DNA from 3 places in the Sedimentibacter sp. genome. Region 1 is predicted to be linked to each of the others. Evidence: riboswitches for the same ligand, from Rfam matches in the RefSeq annotation. Region 1 holds a riboswitch; each other region holds the start of a gene.
What was found. A riboswitch is a leader RNA that binds a small molecule or an ion and turns the genes downstream of it on or off. The one in region 1 is predicted to bind molybdenum cofactor.
Positions count from the first base shown of each region.

Region 2: another riboswitch for molybdenum cofactor. It lies ahead of AAGU76_RS05595 (S-layer homology domain-containing protein); the one in region 1 lies ahead of AAGU76_RS00520 (substrate-binding domain-containing protein).
Region 3: another riboswitch for molybdenum cofactor. It lies ahead of AAGU76_RS02415 (S-layer homology domain-containing protein); the one in region 1 lies ahead of AAGU76_RS00520 (substrate-binding domain-containing protein).

Region 1 is NZ_JBCFAS010000001.1:109,967-117,734, reverse strand. Features, by position in the region: gene moaA (GTP 3',8-cyclase MoaA) at 1-164, opposite strand, end outside; gene AAGU76_RS00545 (molybdopterin biosynthesis protein) at 169-2,082, opposite strand; gene glp (gephyrin-like molybdotransferase Glp) at 2,088-3,314, opposite strand; gene AAGU76_RS00535 (MogA/MoaB family molybdenum cofactor biosynthesis protein) at 3,324-3,812, opposite strand; gene AAGU76_RS00530 (ATP-binding cassette domain-containing protein) at 3,827-4,519, opposite strand; gene AAGU76_RS00525 (ABC transporter permease) at 4,521-5,186, opposite strand; gene AAGU76_RS00520 (substrate-binding domain-containing protein) at 5,196-6,080, opposite strand; molybdenum cofactor riboswitch at 6,135-6,251, opposite strand; gene megL (methionine gamma-lyase) at 6,352-7,551, opposite strand; gene AAGU76_RS00510 (sigma 54-interacting transcriptional regulator) at 7,573-7,768, opposite strand, start outside.
Region 2 is NZ_JBCFAS010000001.1:1,175,388-1,183,155, reverse strand. Features, by position in the region: gene AAGU76_RS05605 (iron ABC transporter permease) at 1-270, opposite strand, end outside; gene AAGU76_RS05600 (Ig-like domain-containing protein) at 260-1,096, opposite strand; gene AAGU76_RS05595 (S-layer homology domain-containing protein) at 1,262-2,275, opposite strand; molybdenum cofactor riboswitch at 2,380-2,496, opposite strand; gene AAGU76_RS05590 (FAD-dependent oxidoreductase) at 2,651-5,278, shown strand; gene AAGU76_RS05585 (NUDIX domain-containing protein) at 5,291-5,785, shown strand; gene AAGU76_RS05580 (sigma 54-interacting transcriptional regulator) at 5,883-7,768, shown strand, end outside.
Region 3 is NZ_JBCFAS010000001.1:514,247-522,014, forward strand. Features, by position in the region: gene AAGU76_RS02400 (FMN-binding protein) at 1-1,350, opposite strand, end outside; gene AAGU76_RS02405 (molybdopterin-dependent oxidoreductase) at 1,361-2,161, opposite strand; gene AAGU76_RS02410 (S-layer homology domain-containing protein) at 2,222-5,083, opposite strand; gene AAGU76_RS02415 (S-layer homology domain-containing protein) at 5,138-6,286, opposite strand; molybdenum cofactor riboswitch at 6,341-6,456, opposite strand; gene ortB (2-amino-4-oxopentanoate thiolase subunit OrtB) at 6,567-7,768, opposite strand, start outside.

The sequences.
Region 1 (7,768 bases):
GCGCATGCGGTTATTACCTTTTCTATCTGCTCAAAACGCATTATGTCCTGGTGGCATACTTTTCCTATGCCTTCTTCAGGCATGCAGTATATGCAGCGCAGGTTGCACCTGTCAGTAAGCGATACCCTTAAATAATCAATTGTTCTTCCCTTATTGTCAAGCATGTGATCAGCTCCTCTGATAAATTGTTCTGCCTGTGTTAGTGTAGTCGTATCCCCCAAGTTCATCAAGCTTGTTTTTGAACTCCTGTGATTTGATTGTCTCGATGAATTCCTTAACTATTTCCGTTTCCATATATTCTTCCGGTATCGCCAGGTCATATTCTTCGTTGCAAACCGGTATGAAGTCAAGTCCCATCATTGCTGCAGCAGAGTAAACTCCAAGACCCGCATCTGCATCGCCTGATTCAACGGCGGCCGCAACTGCAAGATGTGTGAATTCTTCCCTGTAATATCCGTTTATTTTTCCTGTTTCAATTTTAAGTTTATTAAGGTTGTAGTCAAGCAGCAGCCTTGTGCCTGACCCTCTCTGCCTGTTCACGAACTTCACGTCTTCCCTTGTGAGATCTTCGAATTTTGTTATGTTCTTCGGATTGCCCTTTTTCACCATGAAGCCCTGGATGCGGTTCACGCATTTGACCAGGCAGATGCTCTTTCCCGGAAGGTATTTTTTCAGGTATGACAAGTTGTATTCGCCTGACTCCATATCCAGCAGATGGGTGGGAGCCATGTGGGTCTCACCTGTTTTAAGGGCCATAAGACCGCCTGTTGATCCCACATTGGCAGAAGACAGGAAAAACTTCCTGTTCCTTCCGTGTATTAAATCAGCAGCTATGTCTATTATCGGGTCATGGCTTCCTATGCTGATGAGCGTGTTCTTAATTTTCTCTTCGGGTGTCAAAAGCTTTATTTCAACCTCAGTGCCCGCTTCAATCCCTTCGATGCTCTGGTCAATTTCAAGCACGCCGTCAGCGTTTACCAATGACATAGTTGCTCCTGCTCCTCTTGTAAGCGGAGTGGCAATGTAGCGTCCTGCCACGTATCCGAGCTTCACTCTTACAAACTCCAGATATTTAAGTGAAGACATGCACCTTCTGGTGATAAATGCCTTAACTTTTGCCGGCTCCTCTGCTTCAAGGCCTTGGTATGCCAGTACAAGCTTCCTAGCTATTTCTTCCATAACAAAATAGGCTGAAACAGGGTATCCGGGTATACCTATTATGGGCTTATTGTTTATGACACCCATCATAACGGGTTTTCCGGGCTTTATGGCAACCCCGTGTATAATGAGGTTTCCAAGTTCTCCTATGACATATGAGGTGAAATCTTCCCTTCCTGCAGATGAGCCTGCATTTATAAGCACTATGTCGTTTTCTTCAATGGCCTTCTGTACAGCAGCTTTAATTTTGCCGTAATCATCCTTGACTATGGGATATCGGGTGGGTATGGATCCCCAGTCGCTTACCTGAGCAGAAAATGTTCTGGAGTTGAAGTCGATTATGTCTCCCACCTTTAGTTCTGTTCCCGGCTCAACAATTTCCGTACCAGTTGGTATTATCCCTACCCTTGGGCGCTTGAAAACTTCAACTTCGTTTATTCCGCCGGCAATGAGCGCTCCTATGTCCACCGGCCTTATTTTATGCCTTGAAGGAACTATGAGCTGATTTTCAACGATGTCTTCGCCCAGCGGCCTTATGTTCTGCCATGGAACGGCACTCTGGTATATCTCAAACTTGTTCTCTCCTGCCTTTATTAGGTCCTCAATCATTATGACGCAGTCAAATTCTCTTGGAATGGGATCTCCAGTGTCTACAACAACGTAGTCTTCTCCCTCCGTGAGAATCACATGGTTTCTGTCAGAAGCTGAAGCAGTACGTTCGCTTTTGGCTGCAATGCCGTCCATGGCCGACGAATTGTAATGAGGTGAAGATATGGCTGCAAACACGGCGCTGGCTGTAACCCTTCCGTTTGCATCCCACGTTCTGATTTTTTCAGTCTGGGGATTAAATTCACCCAGTTTTTCAAAATACATTTTTATAGCTTCGTCAAGCTCGTAATTGGACAAATATACCTTTTGCATAATCCCTCCTAAAATCTGTATACGCTGACTGTCTGACCTTCCCGTATACCCTCCTCGTTTCTTTCAATCCGTATATATCCCCAGGCCTTTGAAAACCCTGTAATCAGACCGGACTTTCCAAACACGGGACATGCAGTAAGTGACTGTCCGTCGTCCTCGATAGTCACAGGCAGATATTCTTCCCGGCCCTTGGCTTTGTGATAATTTATTTTGAACGTGCAGGTAACCGGATATGATTTTTCTTTATTGTTTGTAATCTTTTCGATGTAGTATTTAACCATTACCTGGAATATCACGGCGCATGCCAGAGGGTGTCCGGGCAGTCCGAATATTATCTTTCCCTTTGATTTGCCAATGATTGTTGGTTTCCCAGGCTTTACAGATATGCCGTGTACCAGCACTCCTTCATCTCCAAGATCGTCTATCACACTTACAGTGTTGTCCTTTTTCCCCACTGAGCTTCCTCCTGAAATCAGGACTATGTCACACTGCTTTACTGCCGTATCAACGGCATTCTTCAAAAGATTGTAATCATCCTTAATGAGTCCGAACTTCACAGGCGTGCACCCCTGCTCTTCTATGAGTGAGTACAAAAGATACGTGTTTATATCCCTTATCTGGCCTGGTTTAATTTCTTCTTCCGGGGGCACAACCTCATCGCCGGTTGAAATAATACCTATCCTTGGTTTATTTATTACGTTTACCCGTGTTATGCCGAGGCTTGCAAGAACCCCTATTTCATAGGCACGAAGCTTCGTCCCTGTTTTTATGACTGCTTCGCCCTTTTTTATGTCTTCTCCTATTTCTATCACATTTTCTCCAGGAGAAGCTGATTTTGAAGCAAGTATGGTGCTATCGTCAAGTTTTTCCGTATATTCGATCATCACCACCGAGTCGGCGCCTTTTGGAAGCATACCTCCCGTAGGTACGTAGTAGCACTGTCCTGGCATTGCAATTTCACCCGGTGCCTCGCATCCCATGAGCACTTCACCCTTCAAATCCAGCATTGACTGCATTGAATCGCTGGCTCCATACACATCCCTTGAATAGACTGCATAGCCGTCAACGGTGGATCTTCTGAAATCAGGCACATTGTCTGGAGCAACCACATCCTGTGAAAGTATCCTGCCCGCTGCTTCTAGAAGGCTGACTGTCTCCTCTTCAAGCTCCAAGCTGAAATTATCATCTATTACCTTTCTTGTATCCTTAACTGTCAAAACGTTGAACAAATCCATTGCTTCCTCCTATCTGGCGCACTCTCCGCCTGTGCCGTTTAGAATTTCAATGCCGTGAGGAAGTGCAGGAAGCACGAACTCCAGGTTTTCAACAGCTCCCCTGGGGCTTCCCGGAAGATTGATGATGAGGGTATTGTCCCTTATGCCGGCTATAGCCCTTGACAGCATAGCCTTTGGAGTGATTGCAAGAGACATCTGCCTCATGGCCTCACATATTCCCGGCGCCTGTTTTTTTATTACGTTCAGTGTTGCTTCGGGAGTAACATCCCTCTTTGAAAATCCAGTTCCTCCGTTTGTGAGAACCAGGTCAAGCTTCAGCTCGTCGCACATGTAAATGAGCTCCTGGCTGATTATATCTATTTCATCGGGTACTACCTTGTAATATTCAACTTTGTATTGTTTTCCTTCAATTGCTTCCCTGATTGCAGGTCCGGTTCCGTCTACTCTTTCTCCCCTTGAACCTTTGTCGCTTATTGTTAGTATTCCAGTTCTTATCATATTTCCTCCAATGCTTAAATGTTTAATATTTGTCTTACAAGCTTATTTGCAGGGTTGTTCAGGACATTTTCTGCTTTTCCCATTTCTATTATCTTTCCCTTATCCATAAATATAACCTGATCTGCAATTCTTTTAGCCTGGTGCACATCGTGTGTGATCAATATGACCGTTCTGTTGTTTTCTGCCATTTGCCTTATGAGATTTTCAGCCCGCATGGAACTTTCTATGTCCATGGCAGCTGTGGGTTCATCTAGCATCGTCAGTTCTGTTTCCAGTACAGCTGTCCTTAAGAGCGCAATCTTTGCCCTTTCTCCTCCTGACAGCCACGATGACTTTTTGTTCAGTAAATCGTCGACTTCAAAATAACTTTTATATTTGTCAAATCTTTTCTGCAATTCTTCCTTAGGTGTCCTTTTGTATTTAAGGCCGCTTACAATGTTCTCGTAGGAAGTCTTGTTGAAAAGGTAAGGCTTTTGAACAAGTATGGATATTGAATTCCTCAAGTTTGCATCTAGCTTCCTGCCATCATAAAGGATGCTGCCCTCGCTGAGGCATTCAAGACCTGCCATGCAGCTCATAAGAGTGCTTTTCCCGCTGCCGTTTGATCCGAGTATGGCATAGATGCCTTTTGTAAACTCCAGACTTCCGATGTCAAGCACACGGCATGTATCGTAGTCCTTCACCGCATCTGATAATAATACCTTCATGTTACCTCCTCTGAACCCTGTACATCACCGTATTCACCAGAAATGATATGAACAGGAGCACAAAGCCTATAGCCACAGCTTCCTCGAAATTTCCCTTCCCCGTCTCAAGGGCGATGTATGTTGTCATGACTCTGGTTTTATTCTTGATGTTGCCTCCCACCATCATTACTGCTCCAACCTCGGAAATTGCCCGGCCGAAACCTGCCGTAATAACAGAAAGGAGCTGCATCCTGCACTCGCTTACAATAGTAACTAAAGTGCTCATTTTGTCTGCACCGAGTGATATGCATGTCAGCTCAATATTCTTTGCAATTTCTGAAATTGATGAAACTGTTAGTCCGAAAATAATGGGAAAGACCAGAAGAGTCTGCGAAATTATCATTGCCTCAGGGGAAAACAAAAGGCCGAAGCTTCCCAAAGGCCCCTTTCTGGAAAGCAGCATGTAAACTAAAAGGCCTATAAGTACCGGAGGCAGGCTCATGAGGGTGTTAGCCACCCTCATGATTGATTTTTTCAATTTGAATTCATTCAAAGCAACAACAATACCCGCAAAAAGTCCTAACACTGATGCTATTAAGGTCGAAGTGAGGGATACCTTTAAGGATAGCCCCACAACCGGCAGTATATCATTGTATGTAGTTAAAAATTCTTTGATAAATTCAAACATCAGCTCACCTTATTTCGCGTTCGGCACAAACAATGATTCTCCGAATTCTTCCTTGCCAAATCCGGCAATGAGTTCCTGTCCCTCGTCAGACAGAAGGAAATCCATGAATTCCTGAACCTCCTGTTCCTTTACAGGATACTTGTCCGGGTTCACCATCATCACCCCGTATTGATTGTACATCTTGTCGTTCTTTTCTGTCACTATGACCAGGTCAAGCTCATCCTTCATTGAAAGATATGTTGCCCTGTCTGTCAAAGTGTAACCCTGCTTTTCAGCAGCCATCTGCAGCACTGCACCCATGCCTGTTCCTGCCGAAACATACCATTCCCCTTCAGGAATGATGTTAAGTTCTTTCCAGTAGGATTTTTCCTTTGTGTGCGTTCCCGAATCATCCCCTCTGGAAATGAATGTTGCCTTATTTTGTTCAATAAGTTCAAAGGCTTTTATAGGATCGTTGGGAGCATTTGTCAACAGCCCTGCAGGATCTGATTCTGGTCCAACAATGATAAAATCATTGTACATAACATCAAATCTTTCCTTGGCGTATCCTTCGGCAACAAAAGCTTCTTCCTGGGCTTTTGCATGAACGAGAACTCCATCTGCATCTCCGTTTTTTGCAAGCTCCAGCGCAGCTCCAGTACCCTTGGCAACAACTTCAACAGTTATGCCTGTCTTTTCCCTGAAGATAGGAAGAAGGTAATCAAGAAGTCCTGAATCCTGTGTACTTGTTGTTGTTGCAAGAACAAAGCTTCGTTCCTCTGCAGGCTGTGCAGGTGTTTGTTCTGCCGGTTTTTCCTGAGCAGGCTGTTCAGCTTTAGGCTGCTCTGTTTTAGCGCATGCTGCCATTGAAAATATCATTGTCAATGAAAGCAAGAGGGCTAAAATGTTTTTCATCTTAGTTTTTTTCAAAATAAAAAAACCCCTTTCATATAATAGTATACGAAAAGAGAAATGCTGTAGATTTCTCCTTTCCAATGGGAGGCTTGTCTGTTTCCAAACAAACCCTTTCGGTTTGCGGCTCATAGCCTGGGCTTTAGACCCGCAAACTCGGAGATGTTACTTATACTATTTTATTAGGAAACCTAACAATTGTCAATGAATAATAAAAAAAACGGCCCGGAATGCTCCGGCCGTTTCGGATAACAATAAGTTTATTCGAATGAATTTACAGGATTTTGTCCAGTGCCTGCTTTAGATCTGCAATTATGTCATCGGCATCCTCAAGACCTACCGACAATCTAACCAGTCCTTCAGAAATACCCGATGCTGCCCTTTCCTCAGGCGTATACGGTGAATGAGTCATGGAAGCCGGATGTTGTATCAGTGTTTCGGTGTCGCCCAGGCTTACAGCCAGTGAGCAAAGTTCCACGGAATTCATGAGTATTCTTCCCGCATCAAGTCCGCCTTTAACTTCAAACGCAATCATAGCTCCCGGAAGGCTCATTTGCTTTTTGGCCAGCTCATGCTGGGGGAAGCTCTTAAGTCCCGGATATGCTATGGTCTTTACAGCCGGATGGCTTTCAAGAAATTCAGCAACCTTCTGAGCGTTTTGACAGTGCTTTTCCATTCTCACTTCCAGCGTCTTCATTCCCCTGTTGATCAGGTACGAATCAAAAGGACTTATTACCGAACCTGTCATGTCCTTTATGCCCACAAGCCTTATCTGGTCGATTAATTGCTTCCTGCCTGCGGCAAAGCCGGCAATAACATCCCCATGTCCGTTCAGATACTTGGTTGCAGAGTGAACCACAACGTCGGCTCCCATATCAAGCGGCCTTTGGATGTAAGGGGTGCAGTATGTGTTGTCAACAACGACGGTGCAGTCCTTATTGGTATGTGCGATTTTTGAAATTTCCTCGATGTCTGAAATAAGCATGTTAGGATTTGCAGGGCTTTCAAGATACACCACCCTTGTATTGTCCTTCATCGCCATTCTTACATTTTCCGGGTCAGATGTGTCCACAAATGTAACGTCAACTCCAAAGCGTGATAACCCATGATTCATGAATGCAAATGTGCAGCCGTAAAGTGTCTTGGCAGCCACTATGTGGTCTCCTGCCTTAACTATTGCCCAGATAACTGATGTTATGGCTCCCATGCCTGAACCCATGGCTACTGCAGCCTGGGCGTTTTCAAGGCTTGCAAGCTTATCTTCAACCTGGGAGCTTGTTGGATTTCCAAGCCTCGTGTAAATGTACCCGTCCTCTTCAAGCGCAAATCTCCTTCCGCCCTGCTCGGCGGAATCAAATATGAAGGTTGATGTCTGGTAAATAGGAGTTGCCAACGCTCCGTACTCATTTTTCCTGTAGCCCGCATGAACAGCTCTGGTTGAAAATTTCATCCTGCTGAGTTTTTCTGTATCCATTTGAACCTCCTTAAATAATCATTAATTTTCCTTGCGGATGTTGTATTTCTTCATTCTGTTAATAAGCATGGTGTGGGTTACCTCAAGGCTTCTTGCGGCTTCCCGTATGCTTTTGTTCATTTTAAGACTCTCGGTTATTTTTTTCTTCTCAAGGTTTTCAAGACACTCCTTAAGGGACGTGCTCCCAAGGGATTCCTCCGGAACAATGTCGTAGTTA
Region 2 (7,768 bases), 1.1 Mb from region 1:
AAGGGGATTGTGAAACAGTCCCTGAAATGCAGCTCCGCTGACAGCCAGGGAAGCTCCGGCCAGTGCTGATAAAAGTGCCCTGGGCATTCTTATATCCCAGATTATTGTTGCGTAGGTGTCGTTGACCAGTTCGTTTTTTAATAAAGGATACAGCAGAATTGACGGGATGTCCTTTAAGGGGACCGGATATCTTCCGTTGAACAAGGTCACAAGCACCAGCACAAATGGCGTTAAGAAAATAATTGTATTGATAAGCCGTCTATTTTTCATTTTTGTTCTTCTTTTTTTGAATTATCACGAGCGCAGCAGCCGCCACAACCAGTGCTGCAGCCATTGCTCCTGATTTCATGCTGTTTTTGCTGCCTGGTTCTTCTGCTGATACAGTCACAGATGGAGCATCTGAAGCTTTAGAAGTATCAGAGGGTTCAGACTCGGATGTGGCTGATTGGTTGGCGTATGCTTCCTTTGTCTGATTTTCATCCTCACTGTTTTCTGGTACAGGCAAAGCTTCTGCCGGCGGGTTTTCCGTTACTGAAGAGGAACCGGCAGGTTCTGCTTCAGTATTTTTTTCTCCTGCCGAAACCTGAGGATTTTCTGAGACTGTCTGCATTTCTTGAACATTATTGCTTTCAGCCACATTGCTTTCGTGTGTTCCCTGAGTGGTGAAAGAAACGTATGATGGCTCGCCTAGAGTACTACCGTTTTTGGCAAGCATGTCAGCCGATATTTCCACGGTGTAGGTTGTATTTTCTTTTAAGTCTGATAGGGGATCAATGTAGATTTCCCGCTTCTTATCCGGCTCAACCTGGTCATCAGGGAAAATCAGATTTGCTTCTACAATCTGATTGTTGCTATCCTTTAGAAAAATGCAGTTAAGATTGTTATCCTTTACGGAAAAATTGACCACATTCTTATTGAACAGCAAGGTGATTGTCACATCTGCCGGAACATCTTTGGAAGAGTCGGCAGGATTGGAACCAACCAGCTGAAAATCCACGCTTTTTCCGTCAACCGAATCTGATTCGCTGGCATACAGAGGGTATGAGCTTGCAGCAATTAATACTGCAAGAATCAATGACAACATTTTTATTTTCATAATCTCTCCGATATTTTATTTGTATTAAAAAAAACATATTTGAACCTGAGGGAAGACTTGGCTGCAAGGAGACGCGACTTCCAGACAGCCAGTCTGATTAATAATCATCCGGGGAGGGATATCATTGTACCGCTCAGTATAACAAAATATGTTTTGTTACCTAAATTATTTAACTGTGAAGCTGATCGTTTTGCCTTCGCCTAAAGTATTACCGTTGTTGGCTTTCAAACCTGCTCCTATGACTATGTTTACCGTTTTTCCGGATTTAAGCTGTGTCAATGGTTTAATGAAAATATTTGACTTTTCATCATCTGAATTTTCAATGCGGAAAATCTCACTTTCTATTACCTGTCCTTTGTTGTCCTGAAGTTTAACCTGAGTTTTGTTGTTGTCCCAGTACTCTCTTACTATTCCGCGATCAAAAACCAGCTTTATTATTATTTCGCTGTCCGGATTTCCATCTTCCAGCTTACCGAGCTCAACTGATTGATTGTTTTCGATTTCTACAAAGTATGCACCCAAAAGGTTAAGAGCAGCAACTCCGTTTCCTTTTTCTTCTGAAACCTGTTCAGCATCCTGCGGTAAAACTTCGTTTGGTTTTATGCTTAAAAGCAATGTCACTGCATCTGCGCCTGTAATTTTTTCAAAAGGTTTAATCTTATTTTTTCCTTCGAGGAGCCCTTTCTGCACATAGGCTTCCACTGCACCCTGTGCCCATGACGGTACATCGGATGCATCCTTGAAGTTAAGCATTTTTTCAGGTTTGTTTGACGTACCTGCATTCAGCAGCCTTATCGCCATTATGTATGCTTCAAGATTTGTTACATATCCTTCGGGGTCGAATGTGCCGTCACCTTTTCCAACAACGTACCCTGCACAAAAGGCCTTCTTAACTTCCTTATAATATGCTGAGTCAGTCTGGACATCTGAAAAGCTTATGTCCTTCTGTTCCTTGAAATCATACAAGGAATTAATCAAAGCTGTGAACTCTGCTCTGTTAAGGAACTTGTCCGGTTGAAAAGCTTCGCCCTGGTGGATTCGCCCCCAACCTGCTTCAAACCATTGCTCTTCGGTTTCGCCTGCTGCACTGCTCTGCGCGAATGCAACGGAAGGTAGCACCATAAGAAGAGTAAGGATTATTATTGTTGATAAACTGATTAGAGATAGATATTTCTTCATAACTTCCTCCTTGTTGTCTTTTGTAAAGGATAACATTCCTATCACATAAAAAAAACATCTTTCCGTGGAAAGATGCAGCATGCGTAAAATTGTGTACGCCAAGTAAGCCTGCAATTAATTTTACTTTCCAACGGGAGGCACAACCGTTTCCAATTATACCCTGACGAACTGCATCCATTGCCGAGGCTTTAGGTATCACAGTTTCGCAAAACTAATAAAGACGATATTTAATTAACACAATGATAGCATTTATTTCTTGAATTGTAAATAGTTTATTTTATAACAACATAAATTTTATGGCGCAAATCAATATTTGGTTTATTATCAGCCTTTCAAGGTATATATATATATAAAGGGCAAAAAGAAGGTGCTGTCATGAAAAAATTTCCTGTTGCCGCAGCAGCTATATTGGCGGTTGTTGCTGCTATTATTTTTATTTTGATAAATAAGGACTACATAATAAAGATTGCCGGCGAAAAATCGGGAGAAGAATCAGAAGCTGAGCTTGAACCAGGTGAAACATTGCCTGAAGACGAAACAAAAAACGCCAGAGACTATTTTACTGTTTTAAGTGATGTGAAATACACATATACTGAATCCGGATCAGGGCTTATCAGTGAAGTTTCTGTGGATTATTCATCTGATGATGCCATGCAGCTGAGGATTGTCTGTGACGGTTCAGTAAAGACTGCCGTTCTTGCGGTCAGGGAAGGTGAAGTATTTCTGACCCATCCCCAGAAGGAAGAATACTTCAGACAGAATATTATGAATAGTTGGAATGAGGGAGACATCATTTTAAAAGAGCCTATTGAGGAAGGAACACAGTGGCCGGTAAAGGGAGGGACAAGAAAGATCACTTCGCTTTCAGCATCTGTAAAGACACCTGAAGGCATGTTTGATGCGGTCCAGGTCACAACATTTCTGGATGGCAGGACGGTTACAGACTACTACAGCAGGGGTCTGGGTCTTGTTAAATCTGAAATAAGGGAGGAAGCTTCCAAAGACGAAGCACCCATCCTTGATCAGGAATATTCATCGGATAACCTGAACAGCAGCACAGCATTCGTACTTAACAGCATACAAAAAAATTACGTGTTGACTGAAGAGATAAATTATTACTTCCCTGACTTCAAAAAAATGAAGGTAAGAAGCTCTGCCAAAAAAACTAAGTTTCACACCAACGACATTACGGAGCAGGTCCTCACACATGATTACAGGAACGTTGTTTACGGTGACAGGCCGGTTTTATCAAATAACAGCAGCATAAACAAAGTTGATGTGGATCTTGACAACACACTGCATGTGGATTTAAGCAGCGGATTTGTTGATGATATGGACGTGGAAGCTATTTACGAAGGCATGATTCTCCAGAGCATTGCAAACACTATGGGAAGGTTTTTCAATGCCGAGCAGGTCAGGTTCACTGTTGAAAGCGAGGATTACAGGTCCCAAAACATCAGGATGCATCAAAGGCCCATGAAAGTCAGCTACCTGGATTTTCCACTGTACTTTGATGTTGTTGTGTACGGTGCCACGGCCGCTGGAGTGATGGCTGCAGTTTCTGCAGCACGGGAAGGAATGGATGTTGCGTTGATTGAATCAGCAGAACATGTGGGCGGGATGGTCACAGGCGGCTTGAGCTACACTGACCACGGCAATATCAATGTTATAGGAGGAATTACAAGGGAATTTTTCGAAGATGTGGGGAAAAAGTACGGCAGGAAAGTTATGTGGTACTACGAACCTCATGTGGCGGAGGAAGTTTTAAACGAAATGATTGAACGTGAGAGTATCCGCCTTTTCACGGGAAGCGCCCTCAGAGATCATAGGGGCGTGGACAAGGACGGCAGCACAATAATAAGCATGGAGACTGAAAAAGGCGATGTATTTTTTGCTCAGTATTTCATAGACAGCACCTATGAAGGAGACATGATGGCAGCATCGGGTGTGTCCTATGCCGTGGGAAGGGAAGACAATGACGACTTCGGAGAAAGTTTTGCCGGTGTTCTTCCTCCCCTGGGCAGGAACAACTTTTATTACAACCTGAAGGCTGAAGACGCAGAGGGTAAGCTGTATGGCGAAGTGTCCCTTAAGCTTCCCGGGCCGGCAGGGCAGGGTGATGACATGGTGCAGGCCTACAATTATCGCCTTATTCTCACAAACAATCCCAACAACCAGATACCATTCACAAAACCAGGGGATTATGACAGGGAAAGGTACCTTCTGTTAAGCTCATGGCTGGATATGCTTAAAAAAAGCGAGGGCAGGTCCATTAGATTTTCGGACGTGGCATATTTCGGGCCTCTTCCGGAAGGCAAGTACGATATTAACAATTCCGGGCCGTTTTCCACAGATTACATAGGGGGAAGCTTAAATTACCCTGAAGCAGGCTATGAACAAAGAGAAGAGATTAAAAATGAGCACAAAAATTACATACAGGGACTTTTATACTTCATTGGCAATGATGAGGCAGTTCCTACCGAGCTTCGTGAAGATGTGAAGAAGTGGGGATACGCGGCAGATGAGTTTACTGACAACGGATGCTGGCCGTACCAGCTTTACATCAGGGAAGCCAGGCGGATGAAGGGTGATTTTGTAATGACAGAACATGACGTTCGCAGGGACAAAATCAAGGATGACGTCATAGCCATGGGATCATACAACATAGATTCACACAACGTCCAGAGGTATATGACGCTGGACGGTTTCGTGCTTAACGAAGGAGAAATTCAGATACCCGTAACGCCGTACCAGATACCTTACAGGGTTATGCTGCCAAAAAGAAGTCAGGCGGATAACCTTCTGGTAACCGTGTGCGTATCTGCCACACACATAGCATATTCATCCCTGAGGATGGAACCCCAGTACATGATGATGGGTGAAGCTGCTGGGATTGCAGCGTCCTTGTCCGTGAAGCAAAGGACGGAAGTTCAGAACATAGATGTGGCAGAATTGCAGAAAATACTTGTTGAGAACGGCGCAGTCTTTAAGACAGCCGAATAATGGAGAGATAATATGAGATTGAGAAGCATTACAACAGCTTTTTTAAAAAACGGCGGTGATTATCTATTGATGGAAAGATCGGGAAACAATCATCTCATGCCTGGGTACTGGTATGGAGTTGGAGGACACATTGAGCCAGGTGAAATCAACAGGCCGCGAAATGCAGTTGTCAGGGAAATTTATGAAGAGACAGGCCTTGCGGAACATGACATTGATAACCTGCATCTGAAGTACATTCTTATGAGAAGGGGAAAAGAAGAAACAGTCATTAACTATATATTTTTCGGTGACGCTAAAAAAAGGGCGGTTGTTGAAAACAACGAGGGAACGCTTAACTGGATTCCTGAAGAAAATGTTTTGAAGCTTAAATTTGTTGATGCGCTTAGAATTTCACTGGAGCACTACATGAACGGAAACTTAAGCATGGATGAAATTCTTGTGGGGGTGGTGGGCAAATCGGGAGGGCAGTCTGCGGTTAGCTGGAGCGCACTTCAAAATGTCGATTGATTTTCAGCTATCACTTCAATTTAATGGTATGATTGTTGTAGGATTTATAAATATGTGGTATCATTGATTAAAGGATGTAAGTAAAGGGGATGATAATTTGTTCAGCCAGTTAAAGGAAACATGGAAATCTTACGTGGAATGCGGCACCGTGTCGGATGACATAAAAGCTGATGTTCTCCAGTCATGGAAAAGATGCGAGAGCATGGGTGTTGACTACAGGTCCGGAAAAGGGACAAAGGTAGCAGATGAAGTGCTTAAAGAAAGCATGTACAACAAGAGGGAAATGATAAAGCTTACCCGCCCGATCATGGAAAACGTTTATGAAATGGTTAAGGGAACAAGCTACAGCGTTGTGCTTACAGATGAGAAGGGAATAATTATCGACCTGATTATAAACAACGACATAAAGGACATACATGACAACCTTAATTTTGTGAAGGGCTCCCTGTGGGATGAAAAAAGCGTGGGAACCAATGCCATAGGAACATGTCTGACTGCAAACAAGCCTGTTCAGATAATCGGTCCCGAACATTACTGCGAATATCATCACCAATGGACATGTTCGGCTGCACCCATTCACAACAGCAAGGGCGAAATCATCGGATGCTTTGATATATCTGGGCGGGCAAAGGATGTGCAGACGCACACCTACGGAATAGCCGTATCAAGTGCGGAATGCATTGAGAAGCAGCTTGTTATTGCTGAATCCTACCACCTGATGGACACAACCTTCGATGCCATTCTTGACGGTATAATGGTCATCGACGCCAACATGAATGTGGTGAGGATAAACAGCAAAATACAGGACCTTTTCAAAATGGATGAGCAGGACATATTCAAGCTTGACATAAGCAGGATTTTCAAGGGTATAGACATAGAAAACAATATCTTTGCAAACAAGAACAAGATGAATTTTTCCGATTACACCATTTCCGTTGGGGCTAACAAAATCGAATGCTCATTGAACATATCACCCATTACCGCAGGAAACAACGTCACGGGTGCCGTGATGCTAATGAGGGAGGCCAAACAGGTCAGAAAGGAAGTAAGCAGACTTGCGGGGTTCAACGCCAATTACACCTTTGACAGTATCATAACCACCGATACAAGAATGAAGGAACTCATAGCAACTGCAAAAAAAATTTCCAGAACGAACTGCTCTGTGCTCATAGAAGGGGAAAGCGGCACAGGCAAGGAGCTTTATGCCCAGTCCATACATAATGAAAGCAACAGAAAAAACGGGCCATTCATTGCCGTTAACTGTTCAGCCATTCCCAAGGAGCTATTTGAAAGCGAACTCTTCGGATACGAGAGCGGATCCTTTACAGGAGCGGTTAAGGGAGGCCGGCCCGGGAAGTTCGAGCTGGCAAACGGAGGAACCTTATTTCTGGATGAAATAGGTGAGGTTCCGCTGGAGGTTCAGCCCAAGCTTTTGAGAGTACTTGACAATAATAAGATTGTGAGAATAGGAGGATCCTATGAAAGGGAGCTGGATGTGAGGGTCATTTCAGCCACGAACAGAAACCTTATCGAGGAGGTGTCAAAAGGTTCCTTCAGGCAGGATCTGTACTTCAGATTAAATGTCATAAATCTGAAAATTCCGCCCCTGAGGCAAAGAGCGGACGACATAACGGAGCTGGCAAGATACTTTCTTGGATGTCTTAACGAAGAAAACGGAAATTACAAGACCTTCAGCCAGGATTTCGAAAAGATGCTCAGAAGCCAGCAGTGGTCAGGCAATGTCAGGGAGCTTAAGAATGTTGTGCAGAGGGTCTACTACATGTCTGACAAGGTCATAATAAACAGCACTGTGCTGCAGAAAAATTCGTCTTACAGGGAAGACACCAGGGCAAGACAGTCGTTCAACCTAAAGGACATAGAAAAAACCAGCATAGAAATGGCACTGTCGGCAAACAGGGGCAACGTCCTGAAGGCTGCCAAGGACCTTAACATAAGTAAGGCCACCATATACAGAAAAATAAA
Region 3 (7,768 bases), 400 kb from region 1:
CTTTGTCCTTACAACCTCTTTCATTTTTTCCGGAAAAATGACTGCATCCTTTGTTGTTGAAAAATGAGTCATGTTTTTCACGTTCATACCCAGCTTGAAGCTTGGTGAAATGTTCATGGGGGCATTTTCTCCCTCCACCTTAATGAAGTACCTCTGCCTTACCATGGATATAGTCTCATTTTTAACCAGACCGTCAGAGGCACCCATGGTAAAGAACCCCTTTTCATCAACCATATCAAACTTCTTCAGTATTTTACCCACCTCTATTGATTTGTCCCTGTTTCCGTAATACTCGTAGTAGTAGGGTTCAATGCTCCTGGTCAGCGCATCAAACATGTGAACCTTCTCTATTTCCTTAGGAGAAATTTCATCATAAAGGTCTATGTTTGTAACCATCTTGACCCAGTACGGTCCCAGCTCCAAAGGCACCGCAATCCTGACTGGTTTCTCGTCATCCTTAAGGCTTTTTCCGTCAACTTCCCAGCACAAAACTATGTCGTTTATATCAAGCTTTTCCTTGTCTATCATAGTGTAATAGCCATCCCTGCCTGTCACTCCTATGCCTGCATAATCACCAAGGTCGATTCCTTCTTTCTTAAGAACGTCCCGAAGTGCGGGCCCCTTCACATGCATGTCTGTTTCAGTGCCGGTGGTGTTTATGAGTGTTACATCCATCTCAAGCTGTTCGTACTGTTTTATTTCATCTGTATCGATCCTGACAGAACCTCCGTCCCAGTTGATTGCAAAGCTGTTGATATCCTTACTGAGCATTTCCTGAGGAACCACGTCCGGTACCCTTGACATCTCCAATTTGCCGTGATGGTAATTGTATGCTCCAATGCAGGCATTTACCGCACTGACGACGGCCTGAGAACTAATGGTAGCCCCTGTCACCTGTACGATGTCTTCTTCTTTTTCCTTTTCAAGAACCACAAGGTTTAGAAGCCTGTCGGCAGACACATCCCTGAACCTTTCAAGAAACCATTCCCTTTCAATATGCTCTGCATAGTCCAGGGATTCCTTGTGGTTCAATATCCTGATTCCAAGAAGTCTGTCTGAATTCGTGTCAAAGGCTGCCAACACATCAACAGGACCGCCGTACCCGATGCAACTTGCCACATATGCCTTTATTTCGCCTTCAATCTTGTAGGCCCTTTTCACACCAGGAAAATTCAGCGATATGTACAGCTCGTCCGAAACATCCTTAACAAGTTCTGCCTTCCCTGCATGGGGATAAAACGAAAGCACTGCCTGCGCCTCCTCGGAAGCAGTGCTTCTTTGAGATAGCATCACAGCAACAACCAATATGATGACTGCAGCAGCCGCGTAATAAAATTTTTTGTTTTTCATACATGCCTCATCATTTAACTACTATTTTATCAACATTGGAAACCCACTGAGGTTTGTTTACATCTCCGGCTTCCTTCTGTCCCACAACCAACTTGTAAGGGGCTCCGTCCTCAGGGTTGTACTCTGTTCCGTTTTCCTCCCAGGCAATAATCATGGGATATTTCGCATCCGGGTTTGTCTCATCCATGTAATCCTGCTTTTTGACCTGCTCCATGGTGAACTCCATTTTGTATCCGTCTAAAGCCACAACAGTGATCTTGGAAGCTTCGGCTGCCATACCTGTCTTGTTCAGAAGCTCCCACAGCCTGACTCCCTTAAAGTGGGTGTAACCGGTGGTTCCAAAGGAATTAAGCGAGTAAAAGTCGGCCTCGAAAATTATGTCATCCATTTTTTTCAGTTCCTCCAGCGTAAAGCTGTAAGAAGCAAGTCCCTCTACCTTAAGAACATTTTCACCTGACTTCATGTCGTCTGCCTCTGCTGCAGGTTCATTTGCCGGCAAAGCTTTTTCTTCTCCGATTCTCTCTTCATTTTTTTCCTGAATGGAGCTTTCTATCGGTTCAGTTTTTACCGGCTCGCTGTCCAGTTCAGGCTTTTCAGGTGTTGTATTCAAAGTTTCTTCTGGCCTGTTTTCATCCTGCACATGCTTGTCACTTTCGCTTTTTTCGGAAGCAGCGTTCGATTCCTCATCATTACTTTTTTCAGATTCCTCAGTCTGCTGTGAAGAAGCGTCTGTGTTTACGCCCTGCTGCGCGCATCCCACAAGTGCCAGCAGCAATGAAAGTATTAGTACAATAAGCAAATTCCTTTTCATGATTCCTCCAAAAGGGCAGCAATGCTGCCCTGATTACAGCTGAAGGATGACTATCCTTCTCTATTTTTCCAGATACCTCAGAAGCATTGATGCAGCCTGCGCTCTCGTGGCATTTTGACTTCCGCCGAACAGACCTCCCGGCAGCCCCTTGATGATATTTGCTTTGACTGCCAGAGCAACCTTAATTCGGGCCCAGTCTGAGACTCTGTCGTTGTAGGACGACAGTATTGAATCAGCCTCTTCATCCGTCATGTCCTCTCCAAGCATGGAACCGATTATAAAGCTTATTTCCTGCCTTGTTATGGGTGAATACGGTCTGAAATTTCCGTCCTGGTAGCCTTTTATAAGCCCCATGGAGGAAAGCGCTTCAACATCATTGAAGAACCAGTCACCGGACTTGATATCCCCAAATGAGGAGAGAAGATACTCTTTGTTGTCAATACCCTTTACCCTTGAGACCATGGAAGCAAATTCTGCCCTTGTTATTGTGTCATCAGGTCTGAACAGCCCGCCGCTTCCCTTCACGTAACCCATGGACTCCATTTTCATTATTTCATATTTAGCCCAGTGGTTTTCAACATCTTCAAAAGCTGCATCTGATTTAACATCCTTCATTTCCGGTGCTTCATAATCACCTGTACCAACAACTATGCAGTCTGCCCACTTAACCCACATGGATTTGCTTTCCTCGATAATGAGCCTCAGTGGTCCATAGGCGTTGTTGTTTGCATAGCCTGAATCACCCTCGTTTGGTACCAGTGGGTAGCCATCAACCGCATAAGCAAGAATTATATCCTTGACCATTCCCTGCGAATTCAATACTCCCTTTTGAACCTGTTCGGTGCTTCTCAGAATCTGGTTGTAGTTCTGTCCGCTGAAAACCCTGATGCTTGGAACATCCACCCCTTCCTTGAGACCGACAGCTTCGGATATTATGTGCCACAAGGAAACTCCTTCAAAATCATGGACACCGTCTCCGGTATATGTGTCCCTGACAGCTTCCATTTCCTCTATTTGTCTCAATGTGAAAGTGACCGGTTCCTTCACCTGGGACCCTGTTACCCTTAGAACAGGCGTATCAAGGTATTGGTCATATATTTCACGCTTGTGGTTCCACGCACCTTCCGTTACCTTAAGCCCTGTTGACTGGCCGTCTCCCGTATTCAAGGAAGTACCAAGAAGGCTTGTTCCTTCTCCAATTATGATTTCTTTGGCAAATTGTACCTGATTGGATCCGTTTGTATCGTTGTAGTTTGTCTTACCGAATATAATTCTGACAGGCCCTCCGTCATTTCCAAGACCTGAGTTGTATCCTTGATCAGACGGTCTTGTAACGTACGGATAACCGTTGAAGCCGTAGGCCGCCAAAACCGGCATTCCTGTATATATGGGATTCACATATTCGCCGGGGAATGTTCCGTCACCGTTGTCCAATGCGCTTTTCTCATAATAGCCGTATCTCGAATTGTCCTTTATGTCCTTGATGGTCATGGGAGCAAAGTTGTAGTTGTCTGCTGCTATGAAACGAACGCTTGTGTTTTCGTCTATGTGAGGATCCATTCCTGCCTTAAGCAGCAAATCCCACAGCGGAACTCCCTTGTAGGTGTTGTAGTACCAGAAGTATTCACTGTTTGAAAGGCTGTATTCCCCTGTAAACTGCAGGTCCTTCATGGATTCTAAGTCTGCCACGGTAAATTTTTCTTCCTTGCCTAATCCGTCTCCGTGAATTATCAGCTCATAATCAGTAAACTTGGATTCACTGTAGGGAGCATAGGAATGCTCGAAAATGTTTTTGGCGTCCTTTTCTTCAACATAGATGTAAGCAACGTTTGAAAATTCCTCAGCAGTTATTTTACCCTGCTTATATACAAGCTTAAAGCATCCGTTATCGTTGTTCTTCTCCTTTATGTATCCTTCCTCGGTATCAAGATAAACCAGAGGAACCTGGTTTATACCGTAAGCAACCGTGTAATTTGCTGCTTCTGAAATAGGAACAGTGAGTATTTTTTTTCTGGACTTATCCTTAAATGTAATGTTTCCGGCATTTGTCCTTGCTTTCACATAATTGTCTATAAGATATTTTACGTTGATTCCTTCGTAAGAGTTTTCAACTACTTTTCCTGACATTTTTTCATAGTAGGCACCTGTGCTCTGTCCTGCAGCATCTTCTTCAATCTGCCTCAATGAGATTGCCCTGTAGCCTTCAACGCCCGGTCCCTCTATGGTGAATGTTGCTCCCGTAATGGCATCCACATTGTATGGTTCTCCATCCTGATCAATGTGCCTATAGGGTGATGATGCAGCCACTTGTCTTTCATCTCCCACAGTTATCCTGACAATGTCCTTGCCCCATTTTGACATGTTCATGTCATCAATAGAAGTCTGTCCGAAAACAAGTTTCGGAAAATCCTTGTCCAGGTTTACTTCTGAAATTGCCTTGTCAATCCATGTAACAGGGGGAACAAAATTATCCTTGGGAAAATCAGCCAGCACAGTTGTATATCTTGCAATCATCGGTGAAATCTTTGATTTGGTATTTTCAGTAAATTCGTCGTAGCTATATGCATTTTTCAGCTCGCTGATTGTCTTTGTGAACTCAAATCCGTCTGAACAAGTAAATTTAACTTCATAATCACTGTCAGCCTTGAGATTATTCTCTCCTATGATTTCAAAAAAATCATACCCTTTGGCTTTTACAATCTTGTGAAACCCAAGGCTGTTGTTTGTGGAATAAATCTTTTCAACCAATGAATATTTCTCCCAGTCAGTTGGAGAAATCCGAACATCCTCGTAAATACCGCTTCCCGTTATAATTAGGTCCAAATCCGCAGCCATTGCAGGGACATCGAACACGAATAACTGAAAAACCATGATGGATGCTGTCAAAAACAGCGCCAGCAGCCTAGACCTTTTGCAACTCATATCTACCTCCATATTAGAACAATGAGCGATGCAATTATCGCCCATTGCCAAGAATTACTGCGCAAACAAGGTGTTGAACACAACAACAGCCGCTTCAGCCCTGTTTACAACCTTTACAGGTTCAAAGCTGTCTCCGGCAACGCCTATAAACGCACCCTGAGCTTCCAGCCATGCTACAGCATTTGCAGCCCATTCTGCCACCTCTGTCTTATCAAGATATGCTGACTTTTCCATAACAAATTTAGCAAGCTTTTCCTTGGTGACTTTTTGGGTAGCAACTGCTGCATTAGCTGCAACAACAGCCATTTCCTGCCTTGTTATAGTTTTTTCTGGCCTGAACGTTCCGTCCTCATAGCCTTTGAACAAACCGGCTTCAACAGCAGCCTGCACGTATGGAGCCGACCATCTGTCCTTGGACAGATCACTGAAGGCACCTGAATATTCCTTATTTTCAAGTCCCAAAGCCATCACTGCAATCTTGCAGAACTGTTCTCTCGTGAATTCGTTTTGGGGAGCAAACAAGCCTCCTCCTATGCCGTCTATGATTCCTCTTCCTTCCAGGTCATATATTGCTGTTTCTGCATACTTATATTCATCTGATATGTCTGTGAATGATTTTTCATTGGCTGAATCAGGAGTGTGTGCTGTGCCGCCTGTCAAAGCAGCACTACCATCATCTGAGGCTGTTGCTTCACCAACTGTTATCTTATTGACCATCTTAAATACAGTACCGAATTCGCCTGCTTCCTTAACCTTTCTGTACACCGTTATTTCTTCGTTATCTGCGATTCCGTCGTTGTCTATGGCTTCCCCGTTTACTTCGTAAGCAAGGACGTAATCCAGATCATCATTGAAAATATCTGAAAGAGATTGTGGTTCTATGGCATATCCATCGGATGCTTCAAATATAACCGTAGCATTGTCAGCTATTACGCCTGCCTTTTCCTTCAAAACGTATTCAAGGCTCACACCTTTTACCTGTGCCGTCTTTTCACCTGTCTTGCTGTTGTAAATGTATTCCTGTTCAATTTGGGCTGCTGCAGGCATCTCTTTTAAATCACCCAGTGAGAGCAAAAGCGTTGTTGAAGTTCCAGCCACTGCTATTTCAACAGCATAGCTGTCTGTGGCTGCAATCGCTGTCACCTGTGACAGCAAAAGTGCAATTGCCAGTACAAGTGAAATAAGTTTAGTTTTCTTTAACATATTATTCCTCCATTTGTTATTTTTTTATTAAAAAACAGCATCCCCCCAATGGAAATGCTGCAAAAAAATTTCTCCTTTCCATCAGGAGGCTTGACCGTTTCCAATCAAACCCTATCGGCACGGGAACCATGAATGATTTTAGGTTCAGGTGCTCGGAGCATCTATTGGATAAATTATACCATTTATTATTATTAATGTAAAGTATTGTAAATTATTTTCGTTTAAATAAATTAAAGCGGCTGTACAAACTGACAGCCGCTTTATAAACATATTTGTCCTATTATGATTTTGCTATTACATTTCTTACAAACTCAGCATTTGTGTTTGTTTCTTCCGCAAGGAATTCTATGTCAGCATCAGTTGGTGAAACATTGTAGGTTGACACTGCATTTTTTATGAGTGACTTTCTCATGTGTGTCAAGTCCGCATCTTCTGCCTTTATCAGTGATGGATGTGACGGAAGGATTATGTTCTTTCCGGGCACTTCTTCGCTGGGGTTTCCGAATTTTATTTCTATGCCGTTTGATCTTGCAAATGACAGCTGCGGCTGAATGTGCTTGCCTGCTCCCGTGTATTCTGTTTCCTGAACTACTATGATCTGATCTTCATCAAGTTCCTGTGCCAGTGAGAATGCTGCTGTAAGAGCTGTGTTTCCTGCCGGTCCTTTTTCAAGTCCTTCAAGGCTTGCCAATGCTTCTGTCATGTAGAACACATCTCCCTGATGAACTGTCAGGTATCTTTCCATGTATCTTAACGGTCTAGCTGCCGAACGGGGTACGTCCGAACGGTCCGGCCATGTTGTAAACGGCATACCGAAGCCTGTGTGCCCTGTTGTGAATGACTTTCTGTTAAACTGATTGTCTGAAGCCATGTGAAGACCTGAAAGGTTTACGCTGGCTGCCACTATGTGTGACTGCGCTCCTGCCTTTCTTAAGCCTCTTGCTGTTCCCGTAAGGTTTCCTCCCCCTGCGTTTGTGGCTACCACATAATCAGGGTCCTTGCCGTATCTTTCTCTGAACTGCATTGCTAATTCATATCCGAGGGTTTCAACTCCTGCCACCGCAAACGGTGTGTACAGTGATGCGTTGAAGTATCCTGTTTCTTCAAGGATCCTTAAAAACGTGTAGAACAGTTCAGGTCCCACCGAAAGCTGAACAACCTCTGCCCCCAATGCTTCACAGGCCCTTGCCTTTTCTATTATTTCAGGCTGTCCAACTCCTCTTGAGTCGTAGCATTCCTGAACAACGATGCATTTCAGTCCGTACATGGCTGCCTGTGATGCAACTGCTGCTCCGTAGTTTCCGCTGGTGGCAGTCACAACTCCCTTGTACCCAAGCTTCTTGGCCATGTACACTGCCGTTGAGGCCCTTCTTGCCTTGAAGCTTCCTGATGCGTTGGATGCTTCGTCTTTTATGAATATTCTTGCTCCCTTGCCTTTTGGTGCAAGTTTTCTTGCCAGGGCAGAAAGATTTCTAAGTTCTA